2 linked regions of the Flammeovirga agarivorans genome follow. The protein of the gene in region 2 interacts with the protein of the main gene of each other region in a pairwise test. Links are inferred from orthologs where the notes say so. Each region holds a gene or a part of one and is shown on either strand. Other genes may lie near its edges.

The links.
Region 1: the proteins of recJ (region 2) and HGP29_RS02380 interact in binary tests that used the Escherichia coli proteins (3 or more experiments, as listed by UniProt). The link is inferred for Flammeovirga agarivorans from one-to-one orthologs.

Annotation. Positions count from the first base shown.
Region 1 is NZ_JABAIL010000001.1:564,725-568,551, forward strand. What follows is about bases 594-3,677. They hold HGP29_RS02380 (type IA DNA topoisomerase), read right to left. Parts: upstream 3,288-3,677; coding sequence 900-3,287; downstream 594-899. Other genes in these bases: HGP29_RS02385 (hypothetical protein), read left to right, coding at 3,610-3,677. Outside these bases: HGP29_RS02375 (ammonium transporter), read right to left, coding at 1-561; more of HGP29_RS02385, read left to right, coding at 3,678-3,827.
Region 2 is NZ_JABAIL010000002.1:1,067,888-1,071,595, reverse strand. Bases 514-3,478 are described here. They hold recJ (single-stranded-DNA-specific exonuclease RecJ), read left to right. Parts: upstream 514-1,128; coding sequence 1,129-2,829; downstream 2,830-3,478. Other genes in these bases: HGP29_RS09035 (rhomboid family intramembrane serine protease), read left to right, coding at 2,871-3,478; HGP29_RS09045 (DUF423 domain-containing protein), read left to right, coding at 759-1,127; HGP29_RS09050 (NAD(P)H-dependent flavin oxidoreductase), read left to right, coding at 514-594. In the rest of the region: more of HGP29_RS09050, read left to right, coding at 1-513; more of HGP29_RS09035, read left to right, coding at 3,479-3,674. UniProt on the Escherichia coli protein: Single-stranded-DNA-specific exonuclease.

The sequences.
Region 1 (3,827 bases), on a different replicon or contig from region 2:
GAATCCCATTTGAGATAACCATCCGCCACCCCAGTGCCATGAACCTAGTACTGGATAAACGAAACCTACAAGGAAGAAAGTGAAGATAAAGTAAGCAGAAATCTTAATACGTTCAGCAACCGCTCCTGATACGATAGTCGCACAAGTTGCAGCGAACATTGCTTGGAATAAGAAGTCTGTCCAATAAGTGTAAGCACCACCTGCGTAACCTAAAGAAGTATAATCTGCAGGAAGGCTGATTCCCCAACCAGAGAAACCGAAAACACCGTTGAATTCGCCTGGGTACATTAAGTTGAAACCAAACCAAGCGTAAGAGATAATACCTACACTTAAATCAACTGTGTTTTTGAATAAGATGTTTACTGTGTTTTTAGCTTGAGTGAAACCCGCTTCAACACATGCAAAACCAAGTGCCATGATGAATACTAGCATTGTTGAAACTAGCATCCAAACGTTGCTTGTTGTTAGACTTACTGTTTGTAATTGCTCAGCTGTTACAGCTTGAGCGACTGATTCTGTTGCCAACGTTGCATCGGCAATTAGGTGAATAGATGAGAACATTGCAGTCAAAAATTAAAAATTATAAGATAGTGTCATATTCATTTTAAATGTGATGATATTCCGTTTAGTGAGGATCTTAGAGATCCCCAATAAACGGATCACTCACATCTATTAAGGAAGAGAAATAAAAAGATTGGAAGATTCTTTTGTACTTAACTCCCTTGATTTCATATTACAATTGTAGAGTCTCGTGTTAAGAATTGCAAATGTGAGGTTAAAAAAATACCCTGTTTTCCTTGAAATATATAATATTTTCAAAAAATAGGGTGTTTTTTTATGGAGATTGCAATGATTTTGTTTGAAAATTTGAATTAGTAGGATTAAAAATTAACCTACAATTATTCAATTTGTAGTAATATTTGGAAGTTAGGGTCGAATTTTAACCTACCATTTGACTTTTTACCACTTTTTTCGGTAAATCCCTTGATTTTTGGGGTGGATCCCTTTTGAATAAGAGATTTTAACTGATTTTTTGTGATTTTTTTACCGTAATTCTCAAAAGGCACCTTAAAATCACACCCATTTTTCCAATTTGAGCACCCAAAAGCAGATTTTCCCTCTAAAATTTGACCTTTTTGACATTTTGGACATATAAGAGGAGCTTCTAAGGTCTCCTTGAATTCAATTTTACTCTCATTATTTAATATAAGGTAGCCTTGTTTTGTTTTTCCATCAATTTTCAACCCTTTTAGTTCAGGTGTCCTACCTTTTATAATAAGAGATTCAATTTGCTTATCTGTTAACTTTTTATTCTCGTAGTCAAACTTAATAAGAAAATCACATGACTTGTCTTTAAACCCTAGACAGCCATATGCACTATTTCCTTTTATTACTTCCTTTGTTTTACACTTCGGACAGGTGAGGGATATTTTTTGTTCACTCTTCTTTTTCGTTTTTGGTTTCTTCGACACTAGACTTTCTGTTGGAGTCTGAATCTTGAAATTAGAGCGTACTGATTTTACATTTTGTACGACTTCAGTTACCATTTCTTTAATCTCATTCATAAAGAGATTAATTTCATAGGTGCCGTCTTCTATCTGTCGTAATTTCTTTTCCCAAATACCAGTAAGTTCCGCAGATTTTAATAAATCATTTTGAATGGTAGCAATGAGGTCAAGTCCAGCTTGTGTAGGAATAATATTCTTTCGTTGCCTTTCTATATATTTTCTTCTGAAAAGAGTTTCAATAATATTGGCTCTAGTTGATGGTCTGCCAATACCGTTTTCTTTCATTGCTTTTCTTAATTCTTCATCGTCAATATTCTTTCCGGCTGTTTCCATCGCTCTTAATAAGGTAGCTTCCGTAAACAGTTTTGGTGGTTTTGTTTCTTTAGTTAATACTGAAGGAGTGTGTGGCCCTGATTCCCCAACTTCAAAATTGGGGAGAGTTTGTTCTTCTTCTTCTCCTTTTTTCTTTTTCTTCTTTGCTTCTTCTTCTTCCTCCTTTTTATATAGTATCCTCCAACCCGGATCTAGAATTTCTCTTCCGGTAGCTTTAAACTCAGCCTTATCTACTTGACCCATCACTTCCGTTTTTGCTACTTTACAGTCTGGGTAAAACGCAGCGATAAATCGAAGGGCTACTAAGTCGTAGACTGCAGCTTCTTGGGCATTCAAGTTTCGAGCTGCAATTTTGGTAGGAATTATTGCATGGTGATCGGTTACTTTCTGATCATTGAATATTTTCTTGGTTTTTCTGAAAGCAGATTTAAACAATGGAGCAGTTTCATTTTGGAACTTAGTTAATGCTCTCATTGTTGGTCCAATTTCGGGATACATATTATTAGGTAGATATGTTGTATCTACTCTCGGGTAGGTTAAGACCTTTTTTTCGTATAAGCTTTGAGCAATTTTTAAAGTTTGCTCAGCAGAAAAACTAAACTTTTTGTTACACTCTACTTGTAAAGAGGTAAGATCAAATAAATAAGGAGGAGCTTCATTGCCTTCTTTTCTATTGGCAGAAGTAATTTCAAAAGGCTTGTCTTTAATATAAGCTAATCCTTTATCTACAATTTCTTTTGATGTAAACTTTCCTTTTGTAGAATTAAAAGTAACATTTCGATATTTCGTTTTTAATTCCCAGTATTTTTCACTTTTGAAGTTTTGAATTTCTAAAAAGCGATTAGCAATAAGTGCAAGGGTAGGTGTTTGTACTCGACCAATAGAAAGTAATTGTTTATACCCACCAAATTTAATGGTGTATAATCTAGTAGCATTGATTCCTAATAGCCAATCTCCAATAGCTCTGGCACTACCTGCTGCATATAGTAAATCAAAGTCTTTTTCTTCTTGAAGTTTCTTGAATCCTTTTTTAATTGCTTCTTCAGTTAATGAAGAAATCCAAAGTCGTTTTACAGGTACTTTACATTTAGCTTGTCTAAGTACCCAACGTTGAATTAACTCTCCTTCTTGGCCAGCATCACCACAGTTGATCACTTCAGTAGCAGAATTTACCAGGGTTTCAATGACTTTGAACTGCTCTTTCGAACCACTATTATTAATTAGCTTAATAGCGAATTTAATAGGTATAATAGGAAGCGTGACAAGATCCCACCTTTTTAAGGTAGCATCATAATCATGTGGTTCCTTCAAGGTACACAAGTGCCCAAAGGTCCAAGTAACTTGATATCCATTTCCTTCAAAATACCCATTTCTCTTTTGAGTAGCTCCTAATACTTTAGCCAAATCCCTAGCAACACTAGGTTTCTCCGCGATACAAACTTTCATAATTCAAAAAATTCAAGAATCTAAAGATCTTAAAAATTGATGGAATCAAAAATGTATGAGATTATTTAAATACTTATTGAAAACTGAATGAAACGATTATATTTATAGTATTAACAAATGATAAGATTTAATTGAACGATTGATTAAACTTCATTTTACCTTATCCGTTAGTTAAATTATGAAGACCAAAATCTCTTCAAGAAATAAGAGAATAAGCTATTGATGGAACCTTTTTTGTCTTAAATTAAGTGTTACTTAATAAAATTCTCTTTAAATTATTTATTGAACACACTCGTTATAAAGCAATCAATCTAATTACACTATGAAAAAAAATAATTTAAGTTACCTGTTCGCTTTCTTATTGATGTTAATTTCTTCTGTATCATTTGCTCAAGAAGATAAGCAAATTGCAGAGCTGATTGAAAGAGTCATTGAAGCTAATAAGCATGCTAACAATAGTGTTGAAAAAATAAACAACATCACTGATATCTTCAGACCAGATGCCATAATTAATATCACTCGTATTGGTGTGGATGGTTC
Region 2 (3,708 bases):
AAAGTAGAAGAACTTGGTGCAGATGCTGTCATTGCGGTAAATAAAGAAGCAGGTGGACATGCGGGGCCAACAAAAGCGGCAGAACTTGTACCTGCTTTGGTAAACGCCTGTAACATACCAGTGATATCTGCTGGAGGGGTTGGAAATGGATTCCAATGGAAAGAAAAGTTGGATTTGGGAGCTGTAGGTATTTCTATGGGAAGCCCATTTATTGCAACAACCGAAGCGGGTGTATCACAAGATTACAAACAGGCATGTGTCGATTATGGTAGTAAAGATATTGTGATGACGACAAAGTTATCGGGTACGCCATGTACTGTAATCAATACTCCATACATGAAAGAGATTGGTACAAAGCAAAATTGGCTTGAATCAATTCTTAATAAAAATAAGACTCTCAAGAAGTTCGCTAAGATGTTGACTTTCTATAAAGGAATGAAAATGCTTGAAAAAGCAGCCTTTGGAGCGACTTATAAATCGGTTTGGTGTGCTGGTCCTTCTATTGAATATGTAAATTCAATTCGACCAGTAAAAGAAGTTGTTGATCAAATGGTAGAAGAATTTGCTTCTGTAGGTGTGAAAAATCAAGCATAGGAAGTAACTTTACTAGAAATAAGATATGAATAACATTTTTGAAAAACGATTTTCTTTCGAGGAAGTCGTTTTTCTTGTTTCATAAGAAGAATATATTGAATCCTATGTATCTTGCATGGTAAACTAAAAAGATTAATTCTTTCAGGACAGCAATAACAAACAAAATGAGTAGAAATATCATTATCGTAGGTAGCATTTTTTGTGCTTTAGCAGTAGCGATTGGAGCATTTGGAGCACATGGTTTAAAAGGAGTTCTCGAAGCCAATGGTCGTTTAGAAACTTTTGAAACAGGTGTGAAATATCATTTTTACCACGGTTTAGGACTCTTACTTTTGGGAGCACTGGCTGATAAAATAGAACAAAACTGGTTAAAATGGGCTGCTGTATTTATGGTGATTGGTATCTTAATTTTCTCAGGGAGTTTATACATTCTATCTATCACAGGCATTAATTGGTTAGGTGCGATTACTCCAATTGGAGGTGTAGGTTTTATTGCGGCATGGATTGCATTGGCATTAGGTGCAAAAAAATAATATGAGTAAAAAATGGAACGTGGCTGCAGAGCCAGAAGATAAATATATAAAAGAGTTGATGAAGCAACCTAATGTGCCCATCTTGATTACCAAGTTATTGGCACAAAGGGGAGTGAAATCTTTACATCAAGCAAGAGATTATTTTCGACCTACTCTAGAGAAGTTACATGATCCTTTTCTAATGAAAGATATGGATGTGGCCGTGGCGAGATTAACCTTAGCCATAGAAAAGGGGGAACGAATTTTATTCTTTGGCGATTATGATGTCGATGGCACTACGTCCGTAGCTCTTTTTATGCATTTCTTTAGAGGAGTTTATGATAATGTAGATTTCTATGTTCCAGATAAATATACAGAAGGTTATGGTGTTTCTGTTCGTGGTGTGGAGTATGCAGCGAAAACAAACTGTCAGTTAATTATTTCTCTGGATTGTGGTATTATGAGCCATGAAGCAATTGATAATGCTATTCATAGAAATATTGATTTTATTGTTTGTGACCACCACCAACTCGGAGATACTATACCTAAAGCTACGGCAGTTTTAAATCCTCAAAGACCAGATTGTGATTATCCTTTCAAAGGATTATCGGGTTGTGGTGTCGGATTTAAATTTCTTCAAGGATTTTGCCAGAAACATGGAATTGACCCAACGCCATTGTGGCAACATTTAGATCTTGTTGCTTTAGGTACAGCTTGTGATGTTGTACCCATGGTGGAAGAAAATCGAGTATTAGCACATCAGGGAATTTCTTACTTGAAAAAAAGTACTAAACCTGGAATTATTGCTTTACTACAAGTATTAAAAAAGGATCAAGCTACAGTTCAACTGACTGATTTAGCCTATAGTATTGGGCCAGTGATTAACGCAGCCGGTAGAATTGCTCATGCACAAATTGCAGCAGAATTATTGGCAACAGAAGATCCTAAAGAGGCTAATGAATTAGCCAATGAGCTGAATCGATTAAATCAGTTAAGGAGAAATTATGACCAAAAGATCACAGAAGAAGCACTAGAGATTGCTTCTAGTGAAGAGAGTAAGTCAGGATTAGTTTTGTACAAGGAAGATTGGCATAAAGGTGTATTGGGCATTGTTGCTTCTAAGGTAGCTGAGAAAATTGGAAAACCGACAGTATGTCTTACCTTATCACGAGGAGAAGTGACAGGTTCGGGAAGAGCGATCGGAAAATTTGATTTACATGATGTTTTAAATTCATGTGGTGACTTACTTTCTCAGTTTGGCGGACACACTTCAGCGGCAGGGTTGTCATTAAAAGAAGAAAATTTGTCAGCCTTTTCCGACAAATTTGATGAAGAAGTACAGAAAAAATTGAATGGAAAGGAATTTGTTTCTGAATTAAATATCGATTTGGAAGTTGAACTGACAGATATTACACTTTCCACTGCTAGTATCATCGATAAGATGAAACCTTTTGGGCATGAAAACCCAATGCCTCTGTTTGTTGCTAAGGGAGTAAAATCAACAGAAGTACCTAGGATACTAAAGGAAAGACACCTGAAAATGAAACTAATACAAAACGATGGAGATCAAGCCATCGATGCTATTGCTTTTAATCAGGCCGATCAATTAGAAATCATTACTTCAGGAAGTTTTGATATTGCTTTCAGATTAGAAATAAATGAATTCAGAGGAAGTAAAATACTTCAATTGAATATTAAAGAAATTCGTTCTAGTGTCGATTAACAAGTATATTAGAACTCATCTACGTTTACATATTACATTTTATGGGACAAAATCTCACTCCTAACGTTAAGATATTATTATTGATAAACCTGCTCATCTTTGGTGCAGTGAATTTAATTCACAGTATAGATGTAGTTGCTTTGTTGGGGTATCATTACCCTAAATCGGAATACTTCCAAGTGTTCCAACCATTTACATATATGTTCGTCCACAGAGATTTCGCACATATTTTTAGTAATATGTTTGCCTTATTCATCTTCGGACCAATGTTGGAAAATGTGTTGGGTTCAAAAAGATTCTTGATTTTATATCTTGTCACAGGTCTTGGTGGCGGTGCGTTGTATGGATTGGTCAACTTTGTTGAAATTCATCAAATGGAAGCTTCTGCAGCACAGTTTATTTTAAGTTCAACACCAGAAAACTTCTTGGCTTTCTGTCAAGATCATGCAGAAGTTTATTTACAGCACAATACAACTTTGTATAACTTTGCTGAGAGTATTTTCCCTGCAGACCCTAATAATCCTGGGTTACAAAAAGAAGCAGTTGAATTTGCCCGTAAGATTACAATAGATAGAATGAATATTCCTATGATTGGAGCATCAGGAGCGATCTTCGGTATATTATTTACGTTTGCGTACTTATTTCCAAATTTACGTTTGATGTTGTTGTTCCCTCCAATTCCAATAAAAGCAAAATACTTGGTAGGTGCTTATATTTTATATGAAACATATGAGCTTATCAATCAGAACCCAGCAGACAATGTTGCTCACCTAGCTCACTTGGGCGGTGCATTATTTGCTTATCTATTGATGAGACACTGGAAATATCAAAGTTACCAGAATTAGAAATACATAAAGTAGTGATATTCAAAGAACAATA